DNA from 3 places in the Streptomyces sp. NPDC048612 genome. Region 3 is predicted to be linked to each of the others. Evidence: riboswitches for the same ligand, from Rfam matches in the RefSeq annotation. Region 3 holds a riboswitch; each other region holds the start of a gene.
What was found. Region 3 has a riboswitch for glycine ahead of gcvP (aminomethyl-transferring glycine dehydrogenase). Riboswitches for the same ligand answer to the same signal wherever they lie in the genome.

Region 1: linked by a shared signal. The riboswitch ahead of gcvT (glycine cleavage system aminomethyltransferase GcvT) and the one ahead of gcvP (aminomethyl-transferring glycine dehydrogenase) in region 3 are both predicted to bind glycine.
Region 2: linked by a shared signal. The riboswitch ahead of gcvP (aminomethyl-transferring glycine dehydrogenase) and the one ahead of gcvP (aminomethyl-transferring glycine dehydrogenase) in region 3 are both predicted to bind glycine.

Annotation. Positions count from the first base shown of each region.
Region 1 is NZ_JBICVV010000016.1:91,193-101,495, reverse strand. Features, by position in the region: gene ACGFN2_RS23500 (serine hydrolase domain-containing protein) at 1-256, shown strand, start outside; gene ACGFN2_RS23495 (L-serine ammonia-lyase) at 362-1,747, opposite strand; gene ACGFN2_RS23490 (APC family permease) at 1,851-3,545, opposite strand; gene glyA (serine hydroxymethyltransferase) at 3,784-5,043, opposite strand; gene gcvH (glycine cleavage system protein GcvH) at 5,171-5,548, opposite strand; gene gcvT (glycine cleavage system aminomethyltransferase GcvT) at 5,691-6,872, opposite strand; glycine riboswitch at 7,019-7,114, opposite strand; gene ACGFN2_RS23470 (AAA family ATPase) at 7,375-8,061, shown strand; gene ACGFN2_RS23465 (enhanced serine sensitivity protein SseB) at 8,151-8,957, shown strand; gene ACGFN2_RS23460 (enhanced serine sensitivity protein SseB C-terminal domain-containing protein) at 9,030-9,821, shown strand; gene ACGFN2_RS23455 (ABC transporter permease) at 10,204-10,303, shown strand, end outside.
Region 2 is NZ_JBICVV010000003.1:559,588-569,890, reverse strand. Features, by position in the region: gene ACGFN2_RS08645 (FHA domain-containing protein) at 1-295, shown strand, start outside; gene ACGFN2_RS08640 (MerR family transcriptional regulator) at 313-1,059, shown strand; gene ACGFN2_RS08635 (bifunctional nuclease family protein) at 1,116-1,589, shown strand; gene ACGFN2_RS08630 (MerR family transcriptional regulator) at 1,777-2,382, shown strand; gene ACGFN2_RS08625 (DNA polymerase IV) at 2,450-3,913, shown strand; gene ACGFN2_RS08620 (PRC-barrel domain-containing protein) at 3,823-4,206, opposite strand; glycine riboswitch at 4,321-4,417, shown strand; gene gcvP (aminomethyl-transferring glycine dehydrogenase) at 4,606-7,491, shown strand; gene ACGFN2_RS08610 (DUF5999 family protein) at 7,561-7,755, opposite strand; gene ACGFN2_RS08605 (hypothetical protein) at 8,087-8,674, opposite strand; gene ACGFN2_RS08600 (glutamate-cysteine ligase family protein) at 9,266-10,303, shown strand, end outside.
Region 3 is NZ_JBICVV010000018.1:83,467-93,769, reverse strand. Features, by position in the region: gene ACGFN2_RS24970 (TetR/AcrR family transcriptional regulator) at 127-693, opposite strand; gene ACGFN2_RS24965 (SDR family NAD(P)-dependent oxidoreductase) at 886-1,677, shown strand; gene cycA (D-serine/D-alanine/glycine transporter) at 1,804-3,279, opposite strand; glycine riboswitch at 3,555-3,646, opposite strand; glycine riboswitch at 3,647-3,743, opposite strand; glycine riboswitch at 4,100-4,195, shown strand; gene gcvP (aminomethyl-transferring glycine dehydrogenase) at 4,346-7,204, shown strand; gene lipA (lipoyl synthase) at 7,265-8,215, shown strand; gene ACGFN2_RS24945 (L-serine ammonia-lyase) at 8,286-9,683, shown strand; gene ACGFN2_RS24940 (serine hydroxymethyltransferase) at 9,704-10,303, shown strand, end outside.

The DNA of each region.
Region 1 (10,303 bases), on a different contig from region 3:
CCTCGTGGTCGGCCTCGCCGTCGACCGGGTCCTGGGCGATCCGGCCCCGGCCTGGCAGCGCGGCGGGCAGGCCCTGTGGCACCTGGGGGCGACCCGCGACGCCTCGGCCTTCGCCGGGGTGCACGAGGACGGCCGATGGATCTTCATGCACCGCCTCCGCGGAAGCCCCGACCGTACGGAGCGCCTCGCCGTGAAGATGCTCCTGGAGTGCCGGCGGCAGCCGGAGGGCGAGGGCTTCACCGAGAGGCCGGCGTGATGAGTCCCCCGGGGACGCGCGCCCCCCGGGACCTGCCGTCACGTGGGCAGAGAAAAGGCCCTGACGGCGCCGGAGGAAACCCGCGCGCCGGTCAGGGCCTCCGACTCAGCACTCGATGATGTTCACCGCCAGCCCGCCCCGGGCCGTCTCCTTGTACTTGACGCTCATGTCGGCGCCGGTGTCCTTCATGGTCTTGATGACCTTGTCGAGGGAGACGTGGTGGCGGCCGTCGCCGCGCAGTGCCATGCGGGCGGCGGTGACGGCCTTGACCGCGGCCATGCCGTTGCGCTCGATGCACGGGATCTGGACCAGGCCGCCGACCGGGTCGCAGGTCAGGCCCAGGTTGTGTTCCATGCCGATCTCGGCGGCGTTCTCGACCTGCTCGGGGGAGCCGCCCAGGACCTCGGCGAGGCCGCCGGCGGCCATGGAGCAGGCGGAGCCGACCTCGCCCTGGCAGCCGACCTCGGCGCCGGAGATCGAGGCGTTCTCCTTGAAGAGCATGCCGATGGCGCCGGCCGCGAGCAGGAAGCGGATGACGCCTTCCTCGTCGGCGCCGGGCACGAAGTTGACGTAGTAGTGCAGGACGGCGGGAATGATGCCGGCCGCGCCGTTGGTGGGGGCGGTCACCACCCGGCCGCCGGCCGCGTTCTCCTCGTTCACGGCCATCGCGTAGAGGGTGGTCCACTCCATGGCGTGGGCGGTCGCGTCACCTTCGGAACGCAGCTGGCGGGCGGAGTGGGCCGCGCGGCGGCGGACCTTCAGCCCGCCGGGCAGGATGCCCTCGCGGCTCATCCCGCGGCTCACACAGCTCTGCATGACCTGCCAGATCTCCAGCAGTCCGGCGCGGATCTCGTCCTCGGTGCGCCAGGCCTTCTCGTTCTCCATCATCAGGGCCGAGATGGACAGGCCGGTGTCCCGGGCCAGCCGCAGCAGCTCGTCGCCGGTGCGGAAGGGGTGGGTCAGGACCGTGTCGTCGGGCACGATCGGGTTCTCGCCGGCGACGGCGTCCTCGTCGACGACGAAGCCGCCGCCCACCGAGTAGTACGTCTTCTCCAGCAGGGGGGCGCCCGCGCCGTCGTAGGCGAAGAGCGTCATGCCGTTCGCGTGGTAGGGCAGCGCGCGGCGGCGGTGCAGGATCAGCTCGTTCGACTCGTCGAAGTCGATCTCGTGGGCGGCGCCTATTTCCGCGCCCAGCAGCCGCAGCCGCTTGGTGGTGCGGATGCGCTCCACCTCGTCGTCGGCGGATTCCACGTCGACGGTCCGGGGGGAGTGGCCCTCCAGGCCGAGGAGGACGGCCTTGGGGGTGCCGTGGCCGTGGCCGGTGGCGCCGAGCGAGCCGAAGAGCTCGGCGCGCACGCGGACCGTCTCGGAGAGCAGGCCGTCCTTCTTGAGGCGCCCGACGAACATCCGGGCGGCGCGCATCGGGCCCACGGTGTGCGAGCTGGAGGGGCCGATGCCGATGGAGAAGAGGTCGAAGACGGAGATGGCCACGGAGGCGGACTCCCTTGTCTGCTCGTGATGGACGGTGGAGCTGGGGGTGAAGGGGAGATTCTGCGCCGGTTTCCGAGCGTAACGCGGACCCGGCGCGGTGCCGTCAGACGGAGACCATCCGGTCCTCGTCGTGGGAGGTGACGGTGGGTGCCGGGGCGGTTTCGGCGGGGGACGGCTCGCCGGTCAGGCCCCGTGCGTGGGCCCTGACCCCGGAGCGCACCGCCCAGAAGTAGAAGAGCGGGGCGGTGACCGCGATCACAGCGGTGCCCAGCTCGCCAGGGAGGAGACCCCGGCCGCCGAACTCCTCGCCGCCCAGCGCGGAGACCGTGGCCGTCCACACCAGGAAGAGGATCATCCACCAGGCCGGGGCGAACTGCCGCAGCAGGCCCGCCGCCCGGCCGCCCTCGCCGGAAGCGCCGTTGCCCCGTGCGGTCCGGTCCCGGCGCCACAGCACCACGGCGGCGACCGGCGCGGACACCAGCGTCAGCACCGTGATCTTGCCGGTCTCCGGCCACTTCGACCAGTACAGCGCGCAGGCGGCGAAGGCGAAGGTGACCGGGCACAGCACCCCGGCGGCCGGCAGCCGGAACGGACGGGGCAGGTCCGGGCGGGTCCGCCGCAGCACGCCCACCGCGACCGGGCCGATCAGATACGAGATGACCATGGCCGCCGAGACCACCCCGGCCAGCGCCTGCCAGCTGCGGCCGACGGTGAGCAGCAGCAGGACGGAGAAGCCGAGGTTGAGCCACATCGCGGGGCGGGCGGTGCCGTAGCGGGGGTGCACGGCCGCCAGCTTCCGGGGGAAGAACCCGGTCTCGGCGAGGTTGGTGACCATGTAGGCGGCCGAGGCGACATTGGCGATGTTGGACCCGGCCGGCGAGATGAAGGCGCCGAACTGGAGCATGGTGACCACCCAGTGCAGCATCAGCAGCCCCGCCAGGTCGGCGAACGGCGAGTTGAGGTTCACGCCCTGCCAGCCGCCGGACCGCTCCAGCAGCTCCGGCGGCACCGAACCGAGGTACGCGGCCTGCAGCGCCAGGTAGATCACCAGGCCCAGCGCGAGCGCGCCGACCAGGGCGAGCGGGATGGCCCGGCCCGGGTTCTTGGCGGCCCCGCCGAGGTTGACCACGGCCTGGAAGCCGTTGAAGGCGAAGACCACACCGCAGGTGGTGACGGCGGTGAGCACGGCCGGCCAGCCGTACGGGGCGAAGCCGCCGTGCGCGGTGAAGTTCGAGGTGTGGAAGCCGGACCCGATCAGGGCGACCACCGCCAGCACCGGGATGGCGAACTTGACCAGGGTGAGCACCGTGTTGGCGCGGGCCAGCAGCTGGACCGACCAGAAGCAGGTCAGCCAGAGCGCGAGGGTCAGCACCAGCGCCATCGCGGTGCCGGACAGGGTCAGCTGATGGGTGGCCGGATCGACCAGGCCCTTCGCCCAGTCGAAGCTCCAGGACGTCATGTACTGGGTGGCCGCGATCGACTCGATCGGGATCAGTGAGGCGGTCGCGATCCACACCGCCCAGCCGGTGAGGAAGCCGAGGACCGGGCCGTGCGAGAGGTGACCGTAGCGGGCCATCCCGCCGGGGATCGGGTAGGCGGAGCCGACCTCCGCGTACGACATCGCGATCATGCCGATGAAGATCACGCCGATCACCCAGGCGACCAGTGCGGCGGGGCCCGCCACCTGGGCGGCGGAGCCGGCTCCGAAGAGCCATCCGGAGCCGAAGATCGAGCCTATGCCGATCATGATCAGGGCGAAGAGGCTGAGCCCCTTGCGCCCGCCGGCGCTCATGTCCATGGAAAGTGTCGTCCGTCCTGGTGGTGCCGCATGCCCCCTCGCTGCCGAAGGGCCGTTGACGTATGCCGCCGACACCTTATTTCGGCCAAATGACGAGAATGGCACCGCACTGCCGGCGCCCCGGCGCGCACCGGCCCCCGCACACCGTGAGCCCGGGGCCAACAGCCCCGGGCTCACGGCCCGTTCACGCCCGGACCGCCGTCAGCCGGCGGTCCGGGAGATCACCGCATGAGACGCGTCACAGCGCCGGGTAGAGCGGGAACTTCCCCGCGAGCGCGGTGACCCGGGCCTTGAGGGCCTCGGCGTCGTAGCCGGGCTTGAGGGCCTCGGCGATGATGTCGGCGACCTCGCGGAAGTCCTCGGCCTGGAAGCCGCGGGTGGCCAGGGCCGGGGTGCCGATCCGCAGGCCGGAGGTGACCATCGGCGGGCGCGGGTCGTTCGGGATCGCGTTGCGGTTGACGGTGATGCCGAGCTCGTGGAGGAGGTCCTCGGCCTGCTGGCCGTCCAGCTCGGAGTCGCGCAGGTCGACCAGGACGAGGTGGACGTCGGTGCCGCCGGACAGCACCGAGACGCCGTGCTCCTTGACGTCGTCCTGGACGAGGCGCTCGGCCAGGATGCGGGCGCCGTCCAGGGTGCGCTGCTGGCGCTCCTTGAAGTCCTCGGACGCGGCGACCTTGAAGGAGACGGCCTTGGCGGCGATGACGTGCTCCAGCGGGCCGCCCTGCTGGCCGGGGAAGACCGCGGAGTTGATCTTCTTGGCCAGCTCCTGGGTGGACAGGATCACACCGCCGCGGGGACCGCCGAGGGTCTTGTGGGTGGTGGTGGTGACCACGTGGGCGTGCGGCACGGGGGAGGGGTGCAGACCCGCCGCGACCAGGCCGGCGAAGTGCGCCATGTCGACCATGAGGTAGGCACCCACCTCGTCGGCGATCCGGCGGAAGGCGGCGAAGTCGAGCTGGCGCGGGTAGGCGGACCAGCCGGCCACGATCAGCTTGGGACGGTGCTCCTTGGCGAGGCGCTCGACCTCCTCCATGTCGACCAGGTTCGACTTCTCGTCGACGTGGTAGGGCACCACGTTGTAGAGCTTGCCGGAGAAGTTGATCTTCATGCCGTGGGTGAGGTGGCCGCCGTGGGCGAGGTTGAGGCCCAGGATGGTGTCGCCCGGCTTGATGAGGGCGAACATGGCGGCGGCGTTGGCCTGCGCACCGGAGTGCGGCTGGACGTTCGCGGCCTCGGCGCCGAAGAGCGCCTTGATGCGGTCGATGGCGATCTGCTCGACCACGTCGACGTGCTCACAGCCGCCGTAGTAGCGGCGGCCGGGGTAGCCCTCGGCGTACTTGTTGGTGAGGACGGAGCCCTGGGCCTCCATGACGGCGACGGGGGCGAAGTTCTCCGACGCGATCATTTCGAGGGTGGACTGCTGGCGGTGGAGCTCGGCGTCGACGGCGGCGGCGACGTCGGGGTCGAGCTCATGGAGGGAGCTGTTCAGAAGCGACATGAGATCTTCCTGGGGAGTCAGGCGGTGCGCGGGGCCCCCGGACGGGGTCCGGGGGGCTTCCGCACGGGCGGTGGCGGGTCGGAGGTCCCCCGTCCGGGCGACGCCGGGAGCGGGGGCGAGCCGGGGCTCAGCTCTGGATGAAGGCGGCGTACTCGTCGGCCGAGAGCAGGTCGCCCGGCTCGCCGCTGATCTTCACCTTGAACAGCCAACCGCCCTCGAACGGGGCGGAGTTCACCAGCGAGGGGTCGGCGACGACGTCCTCGTTGATCGCGGTGATCTCACCGTCGACGGGCGAGTAGAGGTCGCTGACCGACTTCGTCGACTCCAGCTCGCCGCAGGTCTCGCCCGCCGCGACCGTGGAACCGACCTCAGGGAGCTGGACGAACACGACGTCGCCGAGCGCGTTGGCCGCGTGCTCGGTGATGCCGACCGTCGAGGCGCCGTCCTCGGCGCCCGACAGCCACTCGTGCTCCTTGCTGTAGCGCAGCTGCTGGGGGTTGCTCATGGCTCGATTCTCCTGTACGCGAGGGTGTGATCGTGAAGGGGGGCACTCCCCCGGCTACCGCTGGGGGACCCCCCACCCGGAGCGGGTCCGGGGCAGGTCCGGGGGTGGCGGGACACGGGGTGCGCGCCGCCGCCGGTGGCCGCTACTTCTGCCGCTTGTAGAACGGCAGAGCGGTGACCTCGTACGGCTCATGGCTTCCACGGATGTCCACACAGACACCCTCGGTGCCCGGCGTGGCGTACGCCGCGTCGACATAGGCGATGGCGACGGGCTTGCCGAGCGTGGGGGACGGGGCCCCGGAGGTGACCTCGCCGATGACCGTGCCGTCGGCCGTGACGACCGGGTATCCGGCGCGCGGCACCCGGCGGCCCTCGGCGATCAGTCCGACCAGCTTGCGCGGCGGCTGGGTCTCCGCGCGCTCGGCGGCCGTGGCCAGCGCCGCGCGGCCCACGAAGTTACCGCCGTTGGAGGTCTTCTCGAACTTCACGACCCGGCCCAGGCCCGCGTCGAACGGCGTGGTCGCGGTGGTCAGCTCGTGCCCGTACAGCGGCATGCCCGCCTCCAGGCGCAGGGTGTCCCGGCAGGACAGCCCGCAGGGCACCAGCCCGGCGTCCTTGCCCGCCGCGGTCAGCGCCTCCCAGAGGGCGACCGCGTCGGCCGGCCGGACGAACAGCTCGAAGCCGTCCTCGCCGGTGTAGCCGGTACGGGCGATCAGCGCCTCGACGCCGGCGACGGTGCCGGGCAGGCCCGCGTAGTACTTCAGGCCGTCCAGGTCGGCGTCGGTGACCTGCTTGAGGATGCCGGGGGACTCCGGGCCCTGCACCGCGAGCAGCGCGTAGGCGTCCCGGTCGTCGCGGATCGCGGCGTCGAAGCCGCCCGCCCGCGCGGTCAGCGCGTCCAGCACCACCTGGGCGTTGGAGGCGTTGGCGACGACCATGTACTCCTGCTCGGCGAGCCGGTAGACGATCAGGTCGTCGAGGATGCCGCCGGCCTCCTCGCAGATCATGGTGTAGCGGGCGCGGCCCGTCTTGACGCCGCCGATGTTGCCGACCAGCGCGTAGTCGAGGAGATCGGCGGCCTGCGGGCCGGTGACGGTGATCTCGCCCATGTGGGAGAGGTCGAAGAGGCCGGCGCGGGTGCGGACGGCGACATGTTCGTCGCGCTCGCTGCTGTAGCGCAGCGGCATGTCCCAGCCGGCGAAGTCGGTCATGGTCGCGCCGAGCGCGCGATGGGTGGCATCGAGAGCGGTGGTGCGGCGCGCAGCGTCTCCGGCAAGGGTGGTGGTGGGAGACGGGCGGGAGGTACGACGGGGGGCATCAGTCATGGTTCTGGGCTCCCAGGCAGGGGTGACAAGACGTTCTCCCCATCTGTCATCGGAACCTGAGAGGTTCACCGGGATACCGCGAACGGACCCGGTTTGCACCTTGGGTGGAGCCGGCCCTCGGGCTGCGGCTCGCTTTTCAGATCTGCCTCGCCCGCGCGGTATAGGGGCCTGAGAGATTCAAGGGAGGACTTGCTCCTTCGGCGCCCCGCCATCACGGCCGGGGACTCTCCCGCGCAGGTTACAAGCGGCCGGTATGCAGTTGGCGGTGCACGGGTGAGCTGTGATGTGCACGTGGCGGCCACATCATTACACGGGAACGCCGGATAAAGGAGCCCCAGCCGCCGTACCGTCCACGACATGGGCGGATCGCACAATCACCTTGATGGGCATTACCTTTTCTTGACACTCTGCGGGTAGGGGACGGAACCAAACCGGACCAGAACGGGCGGGGAGGGCGATCACGGTGCACAGTGAAGCGGCATTCGGGGCGACTTCAGGGGTCGTGCCCCCGGGCGCCGCGCCGGCGGCGCCGTCCGCCGCCAGGACCCGGGCCGGCCGTGCGTCGCGGTCCGTCCTCCGGCCGGGGCGCGGCGCAGCCGTCGTGGACCTGCGGGGCGAGGCGCGGGCCCCGGGCGCCGCCGAGCTGCGGTTCCCGGCCGGCGACCTGGTGGTGGTCTCCGGACTGCCGGGCAGCGGCAAGAGCACCTTCATGCACCGCGTCGTACCGCCCCTGGACGGGCGCGGCGCCGAGGTGTACCGCATCGACTCGCAGGACGTCCGCGAGCGCTGGGAGCGCGGCAGGCTGCGCCGGCTGCCGTACGGCCTCTACCGCCCGCTGGTGCGGGCCGCCCACTATCTGACTCTGGGCCGCGCGCTGCGCTCCGGTCACAGCGTGGTGGTGCACGACTGCGGAACGCTGGCGTGGGTGCGCCGCTGGATCGCCCGCGCGGCGCTGCGCGGCGGCCGCGGGGCGCATCTGGTGCTGCTCGACGTGGCACCCGAGGTGGCGCTCTCCGGCCAGGAGTCACGGGGGCGCGGGGTGTCCGGGTACGCCTTCGCACGCCACCGCGGGGCGGTGGGCCGGCTGGTCGGCGCCGCGGAGTCGGCCCGGCTGCCGGAGGGCTTCCGCTCGGCCGTCCTCCTCGACCGGCCCGCGGCGGGCGCCCTGGAGACGCTGACCTTCCACTAGTCGCCGGACACCGCCCCCGCACGCCACGGCGCGCGTCTTCTCGTTTAGGGTCTTTGGCCAGATGGCGCGGTTTGGAACGGGTGGGACACATGACATTTCCGGAGCAGGGGATACCGCAGCTGGCATGGCCGGCGAACGAGCTCGAAGAGGTGCTGTCCGCTTCGGTCGGACACCCGGGCGCCGGGGGCCGGATCGTCGAGGTCCTCGGCCGTAGCCGGCTGTGGGTGCCGCTGCCCGAAGGCGGCGGCCCGGAGAGCGCGGGCCCGGGCGCAGCCGGCCTCGACCTGCCCACCGTCGAGCTCGACGGCGCGCCCTACGTCCCGGTCTACAGCTCCGAGCAGGAGTTCCTGCGGGTGATCGGCTCGCACATGTCCTTCACCGTCGCCCCGGCACGGGAGTTCGCCCGCGGGCTGCCGCCGCAGCTCGGTATCGCGGTCAACCCCGACGGCACGGTCGGCGTCCCGCTGCCGCCGCCCGCGGTGGCCGAGCTGTGCCGGGACCGGCATGTGGGTCACCACGACATCGAGGGGCTGCCGAGCGGCGGCCGGGTGCGGCTCTTCGAGCCGGACTGGCAGGACGAGCCGGTGGACTTCCTGGCCGCGGCCGGACTGGAGTTCTCCGGCGCCGGAATTGTCCTGAGTGCCCGGCGTGCCCTGGCAAGCGTCGAGGGCGACACGCCCGCGCTGTTCGTCGGTGTTCAGGTCGCGGCCGACGTCGCCGCCCTCCAGGACGGCACCGCCCGCCAGGCGGTACTGTCAGCCCTGGGACGTGCGCTCGGCGCGGTGCCGATGCCCTGGCCCGTTCAGCTCGTCATGCTCGACCTCGCCCAGGGCGACCCGGTCGCCGGCTGGATGCTGGAGCGTGTGCGGCCCTTCTACGCCCGGGACCACTCGTAGGGCAAGCCCTAAGCTGGTTGGATGACAGGCGGGCGCACCCCACGTGCCCTGCCGAGAGAAGGGACGGACCACGTGAGCGCGGGTGCGCATCAGGGACCGGCGGCGGCCGGACAGCTGGAGCAGCTGCTCCAGCAGATCTCGCCCGGCCGTTACGACGCCTATGAAGCACTGCTGCACGCGCTCGCCGCGGGCCAGGTCTGGATGCTCCTCTGGCAGGGCCGGGCCGGTATGCCCGACGCGCAGTACGGAAACATGGAGGTCGAGGGCCTCGGCTACGCGCCGTGTGTGACCTCGGCGCCCGAACTCGCCGCCTCCGGCTGGAACCGCGACCACGAGGTGGTCACCGGCCCGGAGATCGCCGCCGCGCTCTTCCCCGACCGCTGGGGCCTGTGGCTGAATCCGCACGCCCCCGGCGGCGGTGTCGGTATCCCCTGGCTCGATCTGCGCCGGATCGCCGGCGGTCTCGACCGGCTGCCCGCCGGCCCGCTGCGGATCTCGGAACCGGTCATCGACATCCCGCAGTTCTACGCGCTCCTCGCCCAGAACGCGCACCGTACGCCCGCGGTGCGGTCGCTGCGCCGGGCCTGGGTGCAGCCCGCCCTCGGTGCCCCGTATCTGGCGATCGGTCTGGATCTGTACGACACCGGTCAACCGGCGGTGGACTCGGTGCGGTTGATGATCCAGCAGTCGATCGGCGCGGTCCCGGACGGTCTGCCCGTCTCCACGGTCGCGATGAACGACGAGTACGACCCGGTCGGCATGTGGATGCGGGCCTCCACGCGCCCGTTCTTCGACCGCGACGGCTATGTCCAGCCGCCGGCCCCCGCGCCCTCCTACGGTTACGGCTACCCCCGTCCGTACTGACGCCGGACGGTCGCGCTCCGGCGTGACCCCGGCGTGAATTCGCCCCATGCGTCCCGTGGTTGAACCCCTTTCCCACGGGTTTGTGCTCCGCTCAGCCCGAACTGGTGTCCGTATAACGGAAAGCCGCGGAACACATCACAGTTACGCATCCTTTCCCCTTCAGGGCTGGTGACTGATCGCGAATCGGATGAAGACTCCGGCAACACAGGGTCTCGGCCCTCTGTACGAGCGTCATCCCTTTACGGCGTCGCGCGCACCTTTCGAACCTCATATCAGGCGAACTCCCGCGATGCCGGCACGACTTGCACCAGTGATGTGAATCAGGCCGTTACCGCGGCGTCGCATGGGCCGGCCTCTGTCGGCGAGAGGGGTCAAGGGCACCGTGACCGCACCGATCGAGACCACCGGAGCAGCTGCTGAGGCGCAGCCGGAAGCGGTGCTGAAAGGCGTGGAAGGAAAGCAGATCGAGGGGCGCTCGCTCG
Region 2 (10,303 bases), on a different contig from region 3:
CGTCCGCCGGGGGCCGAACTCGGGCAGCCGCTTCCTGCTGGACAGCGAGCTGACCACGGCCGGCCGGCATCCGCAGGGCGACATCTTCCTCGACGATGTGACGGTCTCGCGCCGCCATGTGGAATTCCGTCGCGGTTCCGACGGTCTCTTCACCGTCGCCGACGTCGGCAGCCTGAACGGCACCTACGTCAACCGCGAGCGGATCGACTCCGTCGCCCTCGCGACCGGCGACGAGGTCCAGATCGGCAAGTTCCGCCTGGTCTTCTACGCGAGCCAGCGAGGCGCCGGTATCTGACCGGCCGGGGAAGGCATATGCGCGATACACCGAAAGGCGGCGCCGGCTCTGCCGGTGCCGCCTCCTCGGACGGCAAGCCGGTGAGCATCGGCACGGTGCTCACCCAGCTGCGCGAGGAGTTTCCCGAGGTCACCATCTCCAAGATTCGCTTCCTGGAGGCCGAGGGACTCGTCGAGCCGAAGCGCACGCCTTCCGGCTACCGCAAATTCACGCAGGACGACGTCGGGCGGCTGGCCGCCGTCCTGCGGATGCAGCGGGACCACTATCTGCCGCTCAAGGTTATCCGGGAGCATCTGGACGCCCTGGAGCGCGGTGAGCAGGTGCCGCTGCCGGCCCCGGCCGCACCCTCTCGGGACCTGGTCGAGGGCCTGCCCGACCCGGATACGGAGCCTCCGACGGCTGCCCGGATCGGCCGGGCCGAGCTGCTGGCCGCCGCGGACGTGGACGAGGCGGCGCTCACCGACTGGGAGTCCTACGGACTCATCGTCCCCCACGCGGACGGCGGATACGACATCGAGGCCGTCACGGTCGCCAAACTTGTCGCGGACCTGGGCCGATTCGGTCTGGAGCCGCGACATCTGCGTGCGGTGAAGGCGGCGGCCGAGCGCGAGGCGGGTCTGGTCGAACAGGTCGTTGCACCCCTTCGGCGGCACCGTAACCCGCAGACCAGGGCGCATGCCGAAGCCACCGCCAGGGAGCTGGCGACGCTGTCCGTACGGCTCCACGCGGCCTTGCTGCAGAGCGCGCTGCGGGTCCGCCCATAGCGAGCAAACGAGTGCCCGACTACCCAAACCTGCCGGGCACGTCCTAGGGTTGCTGTGTGAACGAGCTCGACGTCGTGGGTGTCCGGGTGGAAATGCCTTCCAGCCAACCGATCGTGCTCCTGCGGGAGGTGGGAGGCGATCGATACTTGCCCATTTGGATCGGGCCAGGGGAGGCCACCGCCATCGCCTTTGCCCAGCAGGGCATGGTCCCTGCCAGGCCGCTGACGCACGACCTTTTCAAGGACGTGCTGGAGGCGGTGGGCCAGGAGCTGACGCAGGTCCGCATCACGGATCTGCGCGAGGGGGTTTTCTATGCCGAACTTGTCTTTGCGAGCGGGGTCGAGGTCAGTGCGCGTCCGTCGGACGCGATAGCGCTGGCCCTGCGCACCGGAACGCCGATCTTCGGTACCGACGGTGTGCTGGACGACGCGGGGATCGCCATCCCGGACGAGCAGGAGGACGAGGTGGAGAAGTTCCGCGAGTTCCTCGACCAGATCTCGCCCGAGGACTTCGGGACCAACAGCCAGTGATATCGGCCAGGCGAACCGCCTGATTCCGGCCAAACAATCAGGCCTTCCCCGTGCGAGGTCACGAGAAACCACTCGTAGGGTGATTATCACTCGGCGTGGCGAGCGCGGCGATCGTTGACGCACCCCGAGTGACTGCATACCGTCGATGTGGCAGGTCCCGTCCGGGACGTGGAGGACGGAGGGCGGCGTGGCAATCACCGGCGACGGTATGGCGGCGGAAGGGGCGTTGCCGCTCCACTCGAGCGCGGCAGCGAACCCTGCGCCGGCACCGGCCGCGGCGGTGTCGGGGGACTGCGAGGCTCAGAACATCGGCTATCGCGGCCCGACCGCTTGTGCGGCAGCGGGCATCACTTATCGGCAGCTCGACTACTGGGCGCGTACGGGCCTGGTGGAGCCGAGCATCCGGCCGGCCTACGGCTCCGGCACCCAGCGGCTCTACAGCTTCCGGGACGTCGTGGTCCTGAAGATCGTCAAGCGGCTCCTGGACACCGGGGTGTCGCTGCAGAACATCCGCACCGCCGTCCAGCATCTGCGCTCGCGCGGGCTGGCGGATCTGACGCGGATGACGCTGATGAGCGATGGGGCGACGGTCTACGAGTGCACCTCGCCCGACCAGGTCGTGGATCTGCTCCAGGGCGGTCAGGGCGTCTTCGGGATCGCCGTCGGGGTGGTCTGGCGGGACGTGGAGGGCGCGCTGTCACAGCTCCACGGGGAGCGCGTCGACACGGGCGAGACGCTGATCGGGAAGAACCCGCAGGACGAGCTGGCGCGGCGGCGTCACCGCGCGGGCTGAGTCCCCGGGCGGAGCGCGCGGCCCGGCATCGGGCCGATTGTCAGTGGCATGGGGCAGCATCGGAGATGTGAGACCCGCGCCGACGATCCTGCATCTGGACATGGATGCGTTCTTCGCGGCCGCCGAGCAGGCGGCCAAACCGAGCCTGCGCGGAAAGCCGGTGGTGGTCGGCGGGGTCGGCGGCCGCGGTGTGGTCTCCACGGCCTCGTACGAGGCGCGGGTCTTCGGGGTCCGGTCCGCGATGCCGACGGCCCAGGCGCGTCGGCTGTGCCCCAACGCCGCCTATCTCAGTCCTCGCTTCACCCTGTACCGCCAGGTGAGTGAGGCGGTGATGGAGCTGCTGCACACGCTGTCGCCGTTGGTGGAGCCGCTGAGCCTGGACGAGGCGTTCGTCGATCTGGAGGCGGGCGGGGTGCCGGCCGAAGGGGCGGCCGTACGGGCCGTGGGGGAGCAACTGCGGCGGGACATCCGGTCCGCGACGGGGCTGACCGGCTCGGTGGGGCTGGCCGGGGCGAAGATGCTGGCGAAGATCGCCTCCGAGGCGGCCAAGCCGGACGGCCTGGTGGTGATCGAGCCGGGCACGGAACGGGAGCTGCTGGGCCCGATGACGGTGCGGACGCTGCCCGGGGTGGGGCCCGCGACGGCCGAGACGCTGCGCCGGGCCGGGATTCATACCGTCCAGGAGACCGCGGAGGCCGGTGAGGCGGAGCTGGTGCGGCTGCTGGGCAGGGCGCACGGCGCGGGGCTGTATGGGATGGCGCTGGGGCAGGACGACCGGCCGGTGGTGGCCGAGCGGGACGCCAAGTCGATCTCCGTCGAGGACACCTTCGAGGTGGACCTGACCGACCGGACGCGGGTGCGGAGCGAGGTGCTGCGGCTGGCGGACCGGTGCGTCCAGCGACTGCGGGCGGCCGGGCGTTCCGGGCGGACGGTGGTCATCAAGGTGCGCAACTACGACTTCTCGACGCTGACCCGTTCCGAGACGCTCCGCGGGCCCACCGACGATCCGGCGGTGATACGGGAGGCTGCTGTGCGCCTGCTGGAGACGGTGGACACCACCGGCGGGGTGCGGCTGCTGGGCGTGGGGGTCAGCGGGCTGGCGGACTTCACGCAGGAGGATCTGTTCGCCCAGCTCGCGACGGAGCGGGAGGCGGCGGAGTCGGCCGCGGCGGCCGCTGCCGCGGCGGCGGAGCGGGCTGCCGGGGGCGTGGAGCGGCGGGAGGCCGAGGAGGAGCCGCCGCGGCGCTGGCATCCGGGGCTGGACGTGGTGCACGAGGAGTACGGCGCCGGCTGGGTGCAGGGGAGCGGGGTGGGGAGGGTGACCGTCCGCTTCGAAACGCCATGGTCCGCACCGGGGAGGGTGCGGACCTTCGCTGTCGAGGACCCGGCGCTGCGGCCGGGGGAGCCCCTGCCGCTGGTGGGCGGGGCGCCGGCGGATGGTCAGTCGTCCGAGCCGGCGATCTTGCCGAAGTTGGTGTCGCCGGAGCCCGGCACCGGATCGGAGGTCGGGGAAGAAGTATCCAGGCGATAGTGGTGATAGAGCTGAAGTTCCTGCTCAGGGGAGAGATGACGGCCCACGCCGAAGTCCGGGGCGTCCTTGATCAGTTTGCGGTCGTAAGGAATGTGCAGTCCCTCTTCGGCCATTTTGCTGGGTTCCAGGGGGACGAACGCATCCCGGCTGAAGAGTCCGGTGCGTACGGCCGCCCACTCCGGTTCCCCCGTCGCATCGTCGAGGTAGACCTCGTCGATGGTCCCTATTTTCGCGCCGTTACGGTCGAATGCTTTGCGGCCGATCAGGCTTCGGGGATCGATATCGGTTTGCACGGCCCCTCCAATTGGTCGCAACTGCCCTGTGACAACTACCAAACGGCACATTTCATGCCCCGGCCACTCGAAGGAGCCTTCGAGAGCCACGCTGGTAGGCTGGCGATTGGCCGCAGACCCCGTGCGGGAGAGTCCTTGTCGTTCGCGACCAGGGCGCCGAAGGAGCAACTCCTCCCCGGAATCTCTCAGGCACCCGTACCGCATGGACGAGGTCACTCTGGAAAGCAGGGCGGGCCACGGAAGGCACAGCGCCGGGACCCCTCCTCACCGACGGTGAAAGCCGGGCCGCTCCTGGGCGGGCCGGTGAAGCTCTCAGGTTAGATGACAGAGGGGGAGGCCGTCCGGGCACCCGCGCCGTGGTGCCCCTCGTAGGTCGCACCGACCAGGAGGCCCCCGCAGATGACCACCAATCGCATCTCCTTGACCGAGCTGGAAAGCGGCACCCCCTTCGAGCGCCGGCACATCGGTCCCGACCAGGCGGCGCAGGCGAAGATGCTCGCGCACATCGGCTTCGGGTCGCTGGACGAGCTCACCGCCACCGCCGTGCCCGATGTGATCAAGAGCGCCGAGGCGCTCGGCCTGCCGCAGGCCCGTACCGAGGCCGAGGTGCTCAAGGAGCTCCAGGGCCTGGCGGACCGCAACCAGGTCCTCGCTTCCATGATCGGTCTCGGCTACTACGGCACGTTCACCCCGCCGGTGATCCTGCGCAACGTCATGGAGAACCCGGCCTGGTACACGGCGTACACGCCCTACCAGCCGGAGATCTCGCAGGGCCGCCTCGAGGCGCTGCTGAACTTCCAGACCATGGTCGCCGACCTGACCGGACTGCCCACCTCCGGCTCCTCGCTGCTGGACGAGGGCACCGCCGCCGCCGAGGCGATGGCGCTCTCCCGCCGTGTCGGCAAGGTCAAGCAGGGCGTCTTCCTGGTCGACGCCGACTGTCTGCCGCAGACCGTCGCCGTGATCGAGACCCGTGCGGAGCCCACCGGCGTCGAGGTCGTGGTCGCGGACCTGTCCGACGGCATCCCGGCCGAGATCGCCGAGCGCGGTGTGTTCGGTGTGCTGCTCCAGTACCCGGGCGCCTCCGGTGCGGTGCGCGACCCCCGCGCCCTCATCGAGCAGGCCCACGAGCTGGGCGCGATCGTCACCGTCGCCGCCGACCTGCTCGCCCTGACGCTGCTCACCTCACCCGGTGAGCTGGGCGCGGACATCGCCGTCGGCACCACCCAGCGCTTCGGTGTCCCGATGGGCTTCGGCGGACCGCACGCCGGCTTCATGGCCGTCCGTGACCAGTTCGCCCGCAGCCTCCCCGGACGTCTGGTGGGCGTCTCCGTCGACGCCGACGGCAACAAGGCCTACCGGCTGGCGCTGCAGACCCGTGAGCAGCACATCCGCCGGGAGAAGGCCACCAGCAACATCTGCACCGCGCAGGTGCTGCTCGCCGTCATGGCCGGGATGTACGCGGTCTACCACGGGCCCGAGGGCCTGCGGACCATCGCCCGGCGCACCCACCGCTACGCCGCGGTCCTCGCCGAGGGCCTGCGGGCCGGCGGGGTGGAGATCGTGCACGACGCGTACTTCGACACCCTGACCGCGCGGGTGCCCGGCCGGGCCGCCGACGTCGTCGCCGCCGCCCGCGAGGCCGGTGTCAACCTCCGGCAGGTCGACGCGGACCTGGTGGGCATCGCCTGTGACGAGACCACCGGGCGGGCGCAGCTGGCCGGTGTCTGGAGCGCCTTCGGGGTGCAGGGCGACGTCGAGCAGCTGGACGCGGCCGCGGCCGAGGCGCTGCCGCAGGGGCTGCTGCGCCACGACGACTACCTCGCGCACCCGGTCTTCCACGAGTACCGCTCCGAGACGGCGATGCTGCGCTACCTGCGCACCCTCGCCGACAAGGACTACGCGCTGGACCGCGGCATGATCCCGCTCGGCTCCTGCACGATGAAGCTGAACGCCACCACCGAGATGGAGCCGGTCACCTGGCCCGCGTTCGGCCAGCTGCACCCGTTCGCGCCGGCCGGCCAGGCCGAGGGCTACCTCACGCTCATCCAGGAGCTGGAGGAGCGGCTGGCCACGGTCACCGGCTACGACAAGGTCTCCATCCAGCCGAACGCCGGGTCGCAGGGCGAGCTGGCCGGCCTGCTGGCCGTGCGCGCCTACCACCGTGCCAACGGCGACGAGCAGCGCACGGTCTGCCTGATCCCGTCCTCGGCGCACGGCACCAACGCCGCCAGCGCCGTGATGGCCGGGATGAAGGTCGTCGTCGTCAAGACCGGTGAGGACGGCGAGGTCGACACCGACGACCTGCACGCCAAGATCGAGAAGCACCGTGACGAACTCGCGGTCCTGATGGTGACCTACCCCTCCACCCACGGGGTGTTCGAGGAGCACATCACCCAGATCTGCGCGGCGGTGCACGAGGCCGGCGGTCAGGTCTACGTCGACGGCGCCAATCTCAACGCGCTGGTCGGGCTCGCCGAGCCCGGCAAGTTCGGCGGCGACGTCTCGCACCTGAACCTGCACAAGACGTTCTGCATCCCGCACGGCGGCGGTGGCCCCGGTGTCGGCCCGGTCGGTGTGCGCGCCCACCTGGCGCCGTACCTGCCCAACCACCCGCTGCAGCCGGGCGCCGGCCCCGAGACGGGCGTCGGGCCGATCTCCGCCGCTCCCTGGGGCTCGGCCGGCATCCTGCCGATCTCCTGGGCGTACGTCCGGCTCATGGGCGGTGAGGGCCTCAAGCGCGCCACCCAGGTCGCGGTCCTCAGCGCGAACTACATCGCCAAGCGTCTGGAGCCGCACTACCCGGTGCTCTACACCGGCCCCGGCGGCCTGGTGGCGCACGAGTGCATCATCGACGTCCGGCCACTGACCAAGGCGACCGGTGTGAGCATCGACGATGTGGCCAAGCGGCTGATCGACTACGGTTTCCACGCGCCGACGATGTCGTTCCCGGTGGCCGGCACGCTGATGATCGAGCCGACGGAGAGCGAGGACCTCGCGGAGCTGGACCGGTTCTGTGACGCGATGATCGCGATCCGTGCGGAGATCGAGAAGGTCGGCTCGGGGGAGTGGGACAAGGACGACAACCCGCTGCGCAACGCCCCGCACACCGCGGGCGCGCTCGGTGGGGACTGGACGCACCCGTACACCCGTGAGGAGGCCGTCTTCCCGGCCGGTGTCTCCGTCGCCGAGAAGTACTGGCCGCCGGTGCGCCGGATCGACGGTGCCTACGGCGACCGAAACCTCGTCTGCTCCTGCCCGCCGCTGGACGAGTACGACAACTGACCCACGGCAGCAGCAAGGGCCCTCGGCAGATCTGCCGGGGGCCCTGTGGTTCGTGGTGAGCGCGGCGGGTCAGGCGGCGGCGCCGACCCGGGCGCGGTGCGGGGCGATGACCTGCCCGTCCGGGAGCAGCTCACCGGTGTCCTCGAAGAGCAGGACGCCGTTGCAGAGCAGGCTCCAGCCCTGCTCCGGATGGTGCGCCACAAGGTGTGCGGCCTCCCGGTCGGTGGAGTCTGCTGACGGGCATGGCGGTTGGTGCTGGCACATGGAAGTTGTCTTTCGCTGCGGTGAGGTGAACGTCGTCGTGCGGCTCGATGAGGGGTTCATGGCCGCTCCCCCGTTTCTGTCGGTCGGTCCCAGTGTTGCCCCACGGACGCGATTCCGCAGGGATTTCGCAGCAGCGGTACTCACTCGGTAGGGACGCGTCACCCGTGCGGGCGGTTGCTCCCAATTGCACTCCTCCCCAAGAGGGTTGGCAGTGGTATCCGCGGACTAGGCCGCGTGGGTGAGCACGCGTGAGCGCCCCGTGGCCGGACGGGGCCGCGGGGCACGCTCGGGCGGGACGGCGGGCGCCGCAACTCGGGGCGGCGCCGCCGGGTCAGGCGGGTTCGGCGAGGAGCGGCGCGGGGGCGAGGCGCAGGGTGAGCCGGGGGAGCAGGTCGGCGAGGTGCTGGGGGCGGTGCGCGGCGATACCCGGCGGGGCGGGCGCCAGCGGCACCAGCAGGTCGGCGGGTGCGGGCAGCCCCCCGGCGCCGTCGGAGGCGAGGTCGTGATGCAGCCACAGCGTGAGCATGTACAGCTCGGGTACTGACAGCAGACGCGGCTGGTAGGGCGTGGCGAGTGACTCGGCCTGGGCCAGTGCCCGCTCGGTCGCGGCGACGTAGGGGCCGCCGCAGAAGCGCCCGAAGGTCCAGCCGTCCGCGGTGAGGACCGTCTCGGCGGCCGCCACGGCCCGCTCCCCGCCGCGGATCAGGAAGCTCCAGCCGGCCAGCCGGGTGTGCGGGGTGCCGCCGGCCCGGCTGATGTCGTCCCAGACGTGGATGGGCAGCGGGTGGTCGGGGCTGAGCGGGCCCTGATGGGCGCGCAGCGCGGAGACCGGGGCCTCGCGGACCGCGGAGGGCGAGCCGAGAGCGGCGAGAACACTGCGCAGGGCGGGCGCGGGGGCAGGGGGAAGGTGCAGCGGCATGGTGGGTCGCCTCTCACTTCGGAGACACGGCGGAGCGTGGCTCGGAGACACGGTGGTGCGTGGCGGGTGCAAACGGCGTTGTCTGCGGGCGGGGTCAGAGCATGGCCGGTTCGGGGCCGCGGCCCGGCGGGGTCGGCCGCGGTGCCCGGAGTCGGTGAGAGCGCCTGGACGCTGGGCGCCAAGTCTCTGCCTCGTAAGCGGAGTTTATACGACGTATGTTCCGAAAGTGTTTCTGCTACCGGCCTTGTGGATTTCCGGCAAGGGGAAATCAGGACCGCTGTGCGAGGTGCTTTCCACCGCTTTGTGCGGCGTTTCGGGGACGCCACCTCGTATTGCCGCGGTGGCGCGGTAGGCCGGAACTGGCCGGTCTTTCTCACAAACGAATTGCCGCTGGTGATTGCCGAGCAGATATGCCTGTGGGCCGTGCCGGATGCTGCACCACTTCGAGCCTATCGGCACCGGCATGCCGTCGCGGCGTTATTGATCAGATTGCTGTGGGCATCATCGACCGTAGCGCGAACCCCGGCGGTGTCGGGGACGGCCCCAAGTGGCCCGTGGCCGCGGGCTGTTCACTGAAGGAGGGACCCTTCGATGGGGGAGAAGGTCGCTGCGGACGGGATCGACCTGGCGGACCGGGAGCGTTACCGAAGAAAGCTGCACGACTGCCTTGAGGGATTGCACCGGCTCCTGGCGGAGAAGCGGTTCGACCGTCCCAGAGATCTTATGGGGCTGGAGATCGAACTCAATCTCGCCGGCGCCGACGGACTGCCCCGCATGATGAACACTCAAGTACTGGAGCGCATCGCCAGTGGTGATTTCCAGACCGAACTCGCCCAGTGCAACCTAGAGGTCAACATCCTGCCGCACCGCTTGAGCGGCCGGGTGCTCGACCAGCTCGCCGAGGAACTCCGTACGGGGCTCGGCTATGCGGAAAGGAAGGCCAGGGAGGTCGCCGCCCGGATCGTGATGATCGGCATTCTGCCGACCCTGCACGCCACCGACCTCACGGCCGCCAGCCTCTCCGAGAACGACCGTTACGTCCTTCTCAACGACCAGATGCGGGCGGCCCGCGGCGAGGACTTCGCCCTGGACATCCGGGGCGTCGAGCACCTGGTCTCCCGCTCGCCCTCGATCGCGCCGGAGGCCGCCTGTACGTCGGTCCAGCTGCATCTCCAGGTGACGCCGGGCCGCTTCGCCGCCGTCTGGAACGCGGCACAGGCCATCGCCGCGGTACAGGTGGCGGTCGGCGCCAACTCGCCGTTCCTCTTCGGCCGTGAGCTGTGGCGCGAGTCGCGGCCGCCGGTCTTCCAGCAGGCCACCGACACCCGCTCGCCCGAGCTGCAGGCCCAGGGTGTGCGCCCCCGTACCTGGTTCGGTGAGCGCTGGATCGACTCCGCGTACGACCTGTTCGAGGAGAACGTGCGCTACTACCCGCCGCTGCTGCCGGTGTGCGGGCCACAGGAGCCGCTGCGCATCCTCGATGAGGGCGGGGTGCCCGACCTGGCCGAACTGGTCCTGCACAACGGCACGGTCTACCGCTGGAACCGCCCCGTCTACGCGGTCGCCGACGGTGTCGCGCACCTCAGGGTCGAGAACCGGGTGCTGCCGGCCGGCCCCACCGTCACCGAC
Region 3 (10,303 bases):
TTTGCAGCCGGGTCTCTGCCCTGTGTTCTACCAGGTGAGAGTCCGTTTGTCTGGTGTCGATCTTGACCGGAGCAGTCACCGCCGACCGGAGCGCGAACGGCGTACCCGGAGCCCGGCCCCCGGGGGTCAGGACTGCTGTGCCCCGCGCGCCAGCAGCATCAGGGCGTCGACGAGTTCCTCGGCGGGCCGGCCGGTGGCGAGGCTGCGCAGCTGCAGCCCGAAGACCATGGCGACGGCGCTGCTCGCCAGCCGTTCGGCGTCCGGGACCCCGAGGCCGGCGAAGATCCGGGTGACCAGCTGGTCGTATGCGGCGAAGGACTCGGTGGCGGCGGTACGCAGCCGCTCGTCACGGCCGGCCTGGATGTAGAGCTCGAAGGGGGCGAGGTGCCTGCTGTCGGTCTGTGTGCACCCGGCGACCTGGCTGACGGTGGCGGACGCCCGGTCGATGTCCATCCCGTCGGTCTGGCACTGGTCGGCGAGTTCGGTGAAGCGCCGGGTCTCCTCCGCGACGAAGTGCAGCAGGCTCTCCCGCAGCATCTCGTGCTGGGTCGCGAAGTGGTACGTGACCGAGCCGAGCGAGACCTGAGCCTCCTTGGCGATCCGCCGGTTGGTGACCGCGGCGATGCCGTCCTCACCGATGATGCGCAGGACGGCGTCGATGATGCTCTGCCGGGTTCCGGGGGACTTGGCCATGGCAGTCATTGTGCCAGCGGCTTCCGCCCGGCACGGCGGGAGGGCGGGGGCCGCTCTGACCAGCGCGGATCGCCCGCCGGCCGGGTCGTCGGCGCCGACGCGGCCAGCGGGTCCGGCGGCATCCGCTGTTGACACGGTCGCCCCTCCTCCATACTGTTCGTTCGAACGAACAGTTTTCTGGAGGCTCGTCCCATGCGCATCGCAGGATCAACCGTTCTCCTGACCGGGGCCGTAGGCGGCATCGGTCAGGCACTCGCCCGTGAACTGGCAGCCCAGGGAGCCAAGTTGGTGCTTTCCGGGCGCCGTCCCGATGCCCTGGAGGCGCTCGCCGGGGAACTCGGCGCCCGCGCGGTCACCGCCGATCTCGCCGACCCGGACCAGGTCGAGCAGCTCGCCGAGGCCTGCCCCGACACCGACATCCTGATCGCCAACGCCGCGCTGCCCTCCTCGGGGGCGCTCCTGGACTACACGCCCGAGCAGATCGACCGCGCGCTGACGGTGAACCTGCGGGCCCCCGTCATGCTGACCCGCGCGCTCGTCCCCCGGATGACCGAGCGGGGCCGGGGCCATATCGCCCTCGTCGGCTCGATCTCCGGGAAGGCCGCCACCAAGTACTCCTCGCTCTACAGCGCCGCCAAGTTCGGGCTGCGCGGCTTCGGGCTCTCCCTCCGCCAGGACCTGCACGGTACGGGGGTGGGTGTCTCCGTGGTCCAGCCCGGCGCCGTCAGCGAGGCGGGCATGTTCGCCGTCACGGGCGCCACGCCGCCGGCCGGCGTGCGCATGGTCTCCCCGGGCCAGGTGGTGGCGGGGGTGATCCGGGCCGTCGAGCGCGATCTGTGCGAAGTCAACGTGGCGCCGGTGGAGTTGAAGGTGCTCAGCGCCATCGCCGGGCAGTTCCCCGGCTTCGCGGAGAAGGTGCAGCGCGGCTCCGGCGCCGAGCGCACCATCAACCAGGTCGTGGCGGCCCAGCGGGAACGGCGGTAGCCGGGGGCCGGTACGCGCGGTGAAGGGGCCGTCGGCCGCGCGCCGTTCATGAAGACGCCCGGCCGGGAATCCCGGCCGGGCGTCTTCGCGGATTCCCCCGGAATCCCTGGCTCTGCGGTGGCCGGGTCAGTCCTGCCGTGCGCCGTCGCGGAGTGCGGCACGGAAGGCCGCCGCACGCGCGGAATGGTGCGGGCGGCGGCGGAGGCAGGCCCAGGCGACGCCGAGGACGACGAACCACACCGGCGTCACCACCAGGGCCCGCAGGGTGTCGGCCTCCTGGGTCAGTGCCCAGATGAGGAACGCGAAGAACGCGAGCACGACGTAGCACATGACGATGCCGCCGGGCATCTTGAACGCCGAGGCCTCGTGCAGGTGCGGACGGCGCCTGCGGTACACGAGGTAGCTGATCAGGATGATCGACCAGACGAAGATGAACAGCACGGCGGACACGGTGGTCACCAGGGTGAAGGCCTCGATGATCGAGTCGTCCATGGCGACCATCACCACACCGGCGAGCAGAAAGATCCCGGACAGGAGCAGGGCGTTGGCCGGTACCTTCCTGGAGGTGAGCCTGCCGAAGCGCCCCGGGGCGTCGCCCTCCTGGGCCAGCCCGTACACCATCCGGGAGGTGGAGTAGATGCCCGAGTTCGCCGACGAGGCGGCCGAGGTCAGCACCACGAAGTTGATCAGCGAGGCGGCGATCCCCAGACCGGCAAGGGTGAACATCACGACGAACGGGCTGCGGTCCGCGCTGATCTCGCGCCAGGGCGTCACCGAAATGATCACGGCCAGCGCGACGACGTAGAACAGCATCACGCGCACCGGGATCGAGTTGATCGCCTTGGGCAGGTTCCGTTCCGGGTTCTCCGCCTCGGCCGCCGTGGTGCCGACCAGTTCGATGCCGACGAAGGCGAAGGTCGCGATCTGGAATCCCGCGACGAACCCCATGGGGCCGGTGGGGAAGAACCCGCCGTCGTTCCAGAGGTTGGAGAAGCTCGCCGCCGCCCCACCGGGCGCCTGGAAGTGACTGAACACCATGACCAGCCCGACGACGATCAGCGCCACGATCGCGACGATCTTGATCAGCGCGAACCAGAACTCGGTCTCGCCGAAGGCCTTCACGGTGGGCAGGTTCAGGGCGATCAGCAGGACGACGGCGGCCAGCGCCGGTATCCACAGCGGCAGATCGTGCCACCAGTAGGCCACGTACCCGGAGATGGCGATGACGTCGGCGATGCCGGTGACGATCCAGCAGAACCAGTACGTCCAGCCGGTGAAGAAGCCGGCCCACGGGCCCAGCAGGTCGGCCGCGAAGTCGGCGAAGGACTTGTAGCGCAGGTTGGACAGCAGCAGCTCGCCCATCGCCCGCATCACGAAGAAGAGCATCACGCCGATGATCATGTAGACGAAGATCACCGAGGGCCCGGCCAGCGAGATGGTCTTGCCCGAGCCCATGAACAGGCCGGTGCCGATCGCCCCGCCGATCGCGATGAGCTGGATGTGCCGGTTGGACAGCTGGCGGGAGAGGTGCTGCTCACCCTCGGGCGGGGGTGTGGAGCCGGCCGGCGTGGTGGTCAGGCCGGTGTCACTGTGTTCAGGCATGGGTGAACCTCGCGGATCTCAAGCCCCGTGCGGGCACGGGACAGGGGGTCTCTCGGAGCATGACCACGCGCCCCAGGGGCGTGCGGCAGGGGCTGCGCGCGCAGACGCGGCAGCCGAACTGAAGGGTGTCAGTACGCTGAACGGGCCCACACAGAAGCCTGACCGTCAGCCCGGGAGCCGGCAGGCGGGTGGCGGTCGGGGGAGAGCGGCAGGAGAGCCATCAGGGGCTCCTCGAATGTCGAGCACGGGCAGGGGCCCGTGCGGCCGAGTGAGCCTCCCCCTCTGTCATGAGCCTGAGAGCTTCGCCGCGCTCAGGGCGCGGCTTGCACCGTCGGCGAGGCGCGTCGGCGCCTGCTTTCCAGAGTTGCCTGCCCGAGCGGTAGGGATGCCTGAGAGTTTCCGGGGAGGTGTTGCTCCTTCGGCGACCGGGTCTGGCTGATCCAGTGCTCTCCCGCTCCGGGGTGAACGGCGATGTGCGGTGAGGCTAGGGCCCCCTCAGCGGCCGGTCAAGGGACCGGCCGAAGGCTGGACGCTACTCCTGGGTAGCGCGGCGCTTCCCCGTAGGGGACGGCGTTTGTGCAGCTCACGGCCTCGCTTCCGGGACCGCCAGGTTACCGGCAGGTCCGTCGGCAGACCCTTGACGGCTGTGTTCCGGTGCCCGTACGTTGCCTCGGGAAAGATCCGGCAGCGTCTGCTCTGCTGACGGTTCCGCGGCGGGAGAGCCCACGTCGGGTGACGACGTGGCGCCGGAGGAGCACCTCCTCCCCGGAGCATCCCGGCCTCACCACCGCGCCGCCCGACAACTTCACATCGCGCTGTTCGAACCGAAGCGGGAGAGCCCTCGCCCACCCTTGGCGAGGCGCCGAAGGAGCAACTCTCCCCAGAATCTCTCAGGCCCCACTACCGCTTCGGCCAGGCGACTCTGGAAAGTCAGGACGTCCTGTCCTGCGCCCACGGTGCAAACCGCCGGACCCGGTGGTGAAGCTCTCAGGTACCGATGACAGAGCGGGGAGGCAACCCGTCCACGGCGCCGCATCCGCGGTGCCCCCACAGGGAGCCTCCCACCATGACCTACCCCGAGTCCTCCGCGCCGGGTGAGTTCGCCACCCGCCACATCGGCGTCGACGACGCCGACCGCACCACCATGCTGGCCGCAGTCGGCTACCCGACGCTGGCCGCCCTCATCGACGCCGCCGTCCCCGGCGGCATCCGGAGCACCTCCGGTCTGAACCTGCCCGCCGCCGCCACCGAGGCCGAAGCCCGCGCGGAGCTGCAGGAGTTCGCCGGACGGAACACCGTGACCGTCCCCATGAACGGACTGGGCTACCACGCGACCACCACCCCCGCGGTGATCCGGCGCAATGTGCTGGAAGACCCGTCGTGGTACACCGCCTACACGCCCTACCAGCCGGAGATCAGCCAGGGCCGGCTGGAGGCACTGATCAACTTCCAGACCATGGTCGGCGACCTCACCGGACTGCCGACCGCCAACGCGTCGCTGCTCGACGAGGCCACCGCGGTCGCCGAGGCCGTCACGGTGATGCGACGCGTCGCCGGCCGTAGCCGCCACCGCGTCCTGGTCGACCGTGACACCCTGCCGCAGACCCTCGACGTCCTGCGCACCCGGGCCTCCGCGGTCGGCATCGAGGTCGTCGGGATCGACGTCGCCGAGCCGCTGCCGCAGGAGGACTTCTTCGGGGTGGTGCTGTCCTACCCCGGCTGCTCGGGAGCCGTCCGCGACCTGCGCGGGGTGACCGCGGCGGCGCGCGAGCGCGGGGCGCTGGTCACCGTGACCGCCGACCTGCTGGCGCTCACCCTGCTCGTGCCACCGGGGGAGTTCGGCGCCGACCTCGTCGTGGGATCGTCCCAGCGGTTCGGCGTCCCCCTGTTCTACGGCGGACCGCACGCCGGCTACATCGCGGTCCGCGAAGGGCTCGAACGGCACCTGCCGGGCCGGCTCGTGGGCGTGTCCGTGGACGACGCCGGCCGGCCCGCCTACCGCCTCGCCCTGCAGACCCGCGAGCAGCACATCCGGCGCGACAAGGCGACCTCCAACATCTGCACCGCGCAGGTCCTGCTGGCCGTGGTCGCCTCGATGTACGCCGTGCACCACGGCCCCGAGGGGCTGACCGGGATCGCCCGGCGGACGCACCGGCACGCCGCGCGCATCGCCACCGGGCTGCGGAACAGCGGGATCACGGTGGTGCACCCCGAGTTCTTCGACACCCTGCTGGTGCGGGTCCCCGGCCGGGCCGGGGAGGTCGTCGCGGCCGCGCACGACAAGGGGCTGCTGCTGCGGCTGGTGGACACCGACCACGTCGGCGTCTCCTGCTCCGAGGCCACCTCGCACGACCACGTCCGGCTGGTGCTCGACGCCTTCGGCGCGGCGGGGGACGACCCGGACGGCCCGGCCGACGGCGCTTGTCCGGCGCTGCCCCCGGACCTGCGGCGCACCTCCCCGTTCCTCACCCACCCGGTCTTCCACCAGCACCGGTCGGAGACCGCGCTGCTGCGCTATCTGCGCCGGCTCTCCGACCGTGACTTCGCGCTGGACCGCGGGATGATCCCGCTCGGGTCCTGCACGATGAAGCTCAACGCGACCACGGAGATGGAACCGGTCAGCTGGCCCGGCTTCGCCGACCTGCACCCCTTCGCGCCGCTCACGGACGCTGCCGGGTATCTCGCCCTGGTCGGGCAGTTGGAGGGCTGGCTGGCGGAGGTCACCGGGTACGCCAAGGTCTCCCTCCAGCCGAACGCGGGCTCGCAGGGCGAACTCGCCGGCCTGCTGGCCATCCGCCGCTACCACCGGAGCAACGGCGAAGGCGGACGCGATGTGTGCCTCATCCCGGCAAGCGCGCACGGCACCAACGCGGCCTCGGCCGCCATGGCCGGGATGCGCGTCGTCGTGGTGGCCTCGCGGCCCGACGGCACGGTCGATCTCGACGATCTCGAAGCGAAGTGCGCGAAGCACTCCGACGACCTGGCCGCGATCATGGTGACCTACCCCTCCACGCACGGCGTCTACGAGGAGGGCATCACCCGGCTGTGCGAGCTGGTGCACGAGCACGGCGGACAGGTCTACGTCGACGGCGCCAACCTCAACGCGCTGCTCGGAGTCGCCAGGCCCGGCGAGTTCGGCGGCGATGTGTCACACCTCAACCTGCACAAGACGTTCTGCATCCCGCACGGCGGCGGCGGTCCGGGCGTCGGCCCGGTCGCGGTGGCCGCCCACCTCGCGCCGTACCTGCCCACCCACCCGCTGCACCCCGACACCGGGCGCCGCGACGGCATCGGGGCGGTGAGCGCCGCGCCGTTCGGCAGCGCCGGCATCCTGCCGATCCCATGGGCCTACATCCGGATGATGGGCGCCGAGGGGCTGACCGAGGCGACCCGGGTGGCCGTGCTGAGCGCCAACTACGTGGCCCGCCGCCTCGCGCCCCACTTCCCGGTCCTGTACGCCGGAGAGTCGGGCCTCGTCGCGCACGAGTGCATCCTCGACGTACGCCCCCTCACCGCCGCCACGGGGGTGACGGTCGACGACGTCGCCAAGCGCCTCATCGACCACGGCTTCCACGCGCCGACGATGAGCTTTCCGGTCCCCGGCACGCTGATGGTCGAGCCGACCGAGAGCGAGAGCCTCGCCGAACTGGACCGTTTCTGCGAGGCGATGATCGCGATCCGCGCCGAGATCGACCTGGTGGACCAGGGCGTCTGGTCGCTGGCGGACAGCCCGCTGCGCCAGGCGCCGCACACCGCCGCCGCCCTCGCCGGCGAGTGGACCCGCGCCTACTCACGCGAGCGGGCCGTCTTCCCGGCGGGCGTCACCCCCGACAAGTACTGGCCGCCGGTCGGCCGGGTCGACCAGGCGCACGGCGACCGCAACCTGGTCTGCTCCTGCCCGCCGCCCGAAGCGTTCGCGTCCTGACCCGCGCGGGCTCGCGCAGCCGTGCCCGCCGCCACCCCTCCCCGTACCCGGAGCAGTGCCATGAGTGACGCCCCCACCTCCCCCACCTCCCCCGACGGCCGCCGGCTGCTGCGGCTGGAGGTGCGCAACAGCCGGACCCCCGTGGAACGGAAGCCCGAGTGGATGAGGACCCGGGTGCGCATGGGGCCGGAGTACAACGCGCTGCGGTCGCAGGTGGCGGCCGAAGGGCTGCACACCGTGTGCCAGGAGGCCGGGTGCCCCAACATCTTCGAGTGCTGGGAGGACCGCGAGGCCACCTTCCTCATCGGCGGTGACCAGTGCACCCGGCGCTGTGACTTCTGCCAGATCGACACCGGCCGGCCCCAGCCGCTGGACCGGGAGGAGCCGCGCCGGGTGGCGGAGTCGGTGGCCACGATGCGGCTGCGGTACGCCACGATCACCGGGGTGGCCCGCGACGACCTGCCCGACGGCGGTGCCTGGCTGTACGCCGAGACGGTCCGGCAGATCCACGCACGGAACCCGGGCACCGGGGTGGAGAACCTGGTCCCGGACTTCAACGGCGTCCCCGAACTGCTGGCCCAGGTATTCGAGTCGCGCCCGGAGGTACTGGCCCACAACGTGGAGACGGTGCCGCGGATTTTCAAGCGCATCCGGCCCGCGTTCCGCTACGACAGATCGCTCGGAGTGCTCACCGCGGCACGGGAGTCCGGCCTGGTCACCAAGTCGAACCTGATCCTGGGAATGGGGGAGACCCGGGCGGAGATCTCCACCGCGCTGGCCGACCTGCACGCCGCCGGCTGCGACCTGGTCACCCTCACCCAGTACCTGCGCCCCTCGGTGCGGCACCACCCGGTCGAACGGTGGGTCCGGCCCGAGGAGTTCACCGAACTCGGGCAGGAGGCCGAGGAGATCGGCTTCGCCGGAGTGCTGTCCGGCCCGCTGGTCCGCTCCTCCTACCGTGCCGGACGGCTGTATCAGCAGGCACGCGACAAGAGGCCCCGGCAGACCTGACGGAGCAGGCGCGACCGCCCGCGCGGTCCGTGTCCCTTCCCCGACCACCTCTCGCAAAGGAGCCCTTCCCATGGCCCTCTCCGTCTTCGACCTGTTCTCCATCGGCATCGGCCCGTCCAGCTCGCACACGGTCGGACCGATGCGCGCCGCCCAGATGTTCGCCGGCCGTTTGCAGGAGGCCGGCCTGCTGGCGCGGACGGCCTCGGTGCGGGTGGAGCTGTTCGGCTCCCTGGGCGCCACCGGCCACGGCCACGGCACGCCGAAGGCCGTACTGCTCGGCCTGGAGGGCCACTCCCCGCGGACGGTGGACGTGGAGACGGCCGACGACGAGGTCGAACGGATTCGCCGCACCGGGCGCCTGCGCCTGCCTGCGGGGGATACCGGCCCCGCCCACGAGATCGGTTTCGACGTCTCCGACGATCTGGTCCTGCACCGCCGCCGCTCCCTGCCCTACCACGCCAACGGCATGACCCTGCTGGCCCGTGACACCGAGGGGGCGACGCTGCTGGAGAAGACGTACTACTCGGTCGGCGGCGGCTTCGTCGTCGACGAGGAGGCCGCCGGCGCGGACCGCGTCAAGCCCGATGACACGGTGCTCACCCACCCCTTCCGTACGGGCGACGAACTGCTGCGGCTGACCCGGGAGACCGGCCTGTCCATCTCGGCCCTGATGCTGGAGAACGAGAAGGCCTGGCGCACCGAGACCGAGATCCGCGAGGGGCTGCTGGAGATCTGGCGGGTGATGGAGGCGTGCGTGGCGCGCGGCCTGTCCCGCGAGGGCATCCTGCCCGGCGGGCTGAAGGTCCGCCGCCGGGCGGCCACTTCGGCCCGCGCACTGCGCGCCGAGGGCGACCCGGCCGGCCGCGCCATGGAGTGGGTCACGCTCTACGCGATGGCGGTCAACGAGGAGAACGCCGGCGGCGGCCGGGTCGTCACTGCCCCGACCAACGGTGCCGCCGGGATCATCCCGGCCGTGCTGGCCTACTACCTCAACTTCGCCGCGGGTGCGGTCTCCCGGGAGGAGAAGGAGGACGGCATCGTCCGCTTCCTGCTCGCGGCCGGCGCCGTCGGCATGCTCTTCAAGGAGAACGCGTCCATCTCCGGCGCCGAGGTCGGCTGCCAGGGCGAGGTCGGCTCCGCCTGCTCCATGGCCGCCGGCGGCCTCGCCGAGGTCCTGGGCGGCAGCCCCGAACGGGTGGAGAACGCCGCCGAGATCGGCATGGAGCACAACCTGGGCCTGACCTGCGACCCGGTCGGCGGCCTGGTGCAGATCCCGTGCATCGAGCGCAACGGCATGGCCGCGGTCAAGGCCGTCACCGCCGCCCGTATGGCGCTGCGCGGCGACGGCCGCCACCACGTCTCCCTCGACAAGGTCATCAAGACCATGAAGGACACCGGCGCCGACATGAAGGTCATCTACAAGGAGACCGCCCGCGGCGGCCTCGCCGTCAACGTCATCGAGTGCTGATCCCGCCGCGAGGAGCGACCATGACCGATCTTTTCGACGCGACGCCCACCGGCCCGGAACCGCGGCTCCCGGCCGCCGCATCCGCCGCTGCCGTCGAGCAGCTGGCCGCCGACCGCGCCAAGGCGCTGTTCGGTGCGGAGTACGCCCAGGTGTGGCACCGGACCGGGGACGAGGCCGTCTCGGCGGTGCTGTCCGCACTGCTCGCCCCGGGCGACACCGTGCTCGCGCCGGACCTGGCGCCGGCCGCCGGACCGGAGCGCCCGGCCCACACGGCCCCCTTGAGCGAGCGGTACGAGCTGGCCACCTATCAGGTCCGTCCGTCCGACTTCACGGTCGACATGGACCAGGTGCACCGGCTGGCCGTGCGGCGGCGCCCCAAGATGATCCTCGCGGGCTGGGCGGCGTACCCACGGCTCCTGGACTACGCGCGCTTCCGCCGGATCGCCGACGAGGCCGGTGCGCTGCTCCTGGTGGACATGGCGAACGTCGCGGGCCCGGTCGCGGCCGGGCTGCACCCCGGTCCCGTGCCCCACGCCCACGTCGTCACCACGGGCAGCCATCCGGTGCTCGGGGGCGCCGTCCTCACCGGTGATCCCCGCATCGCGCACCGACTCGACGCC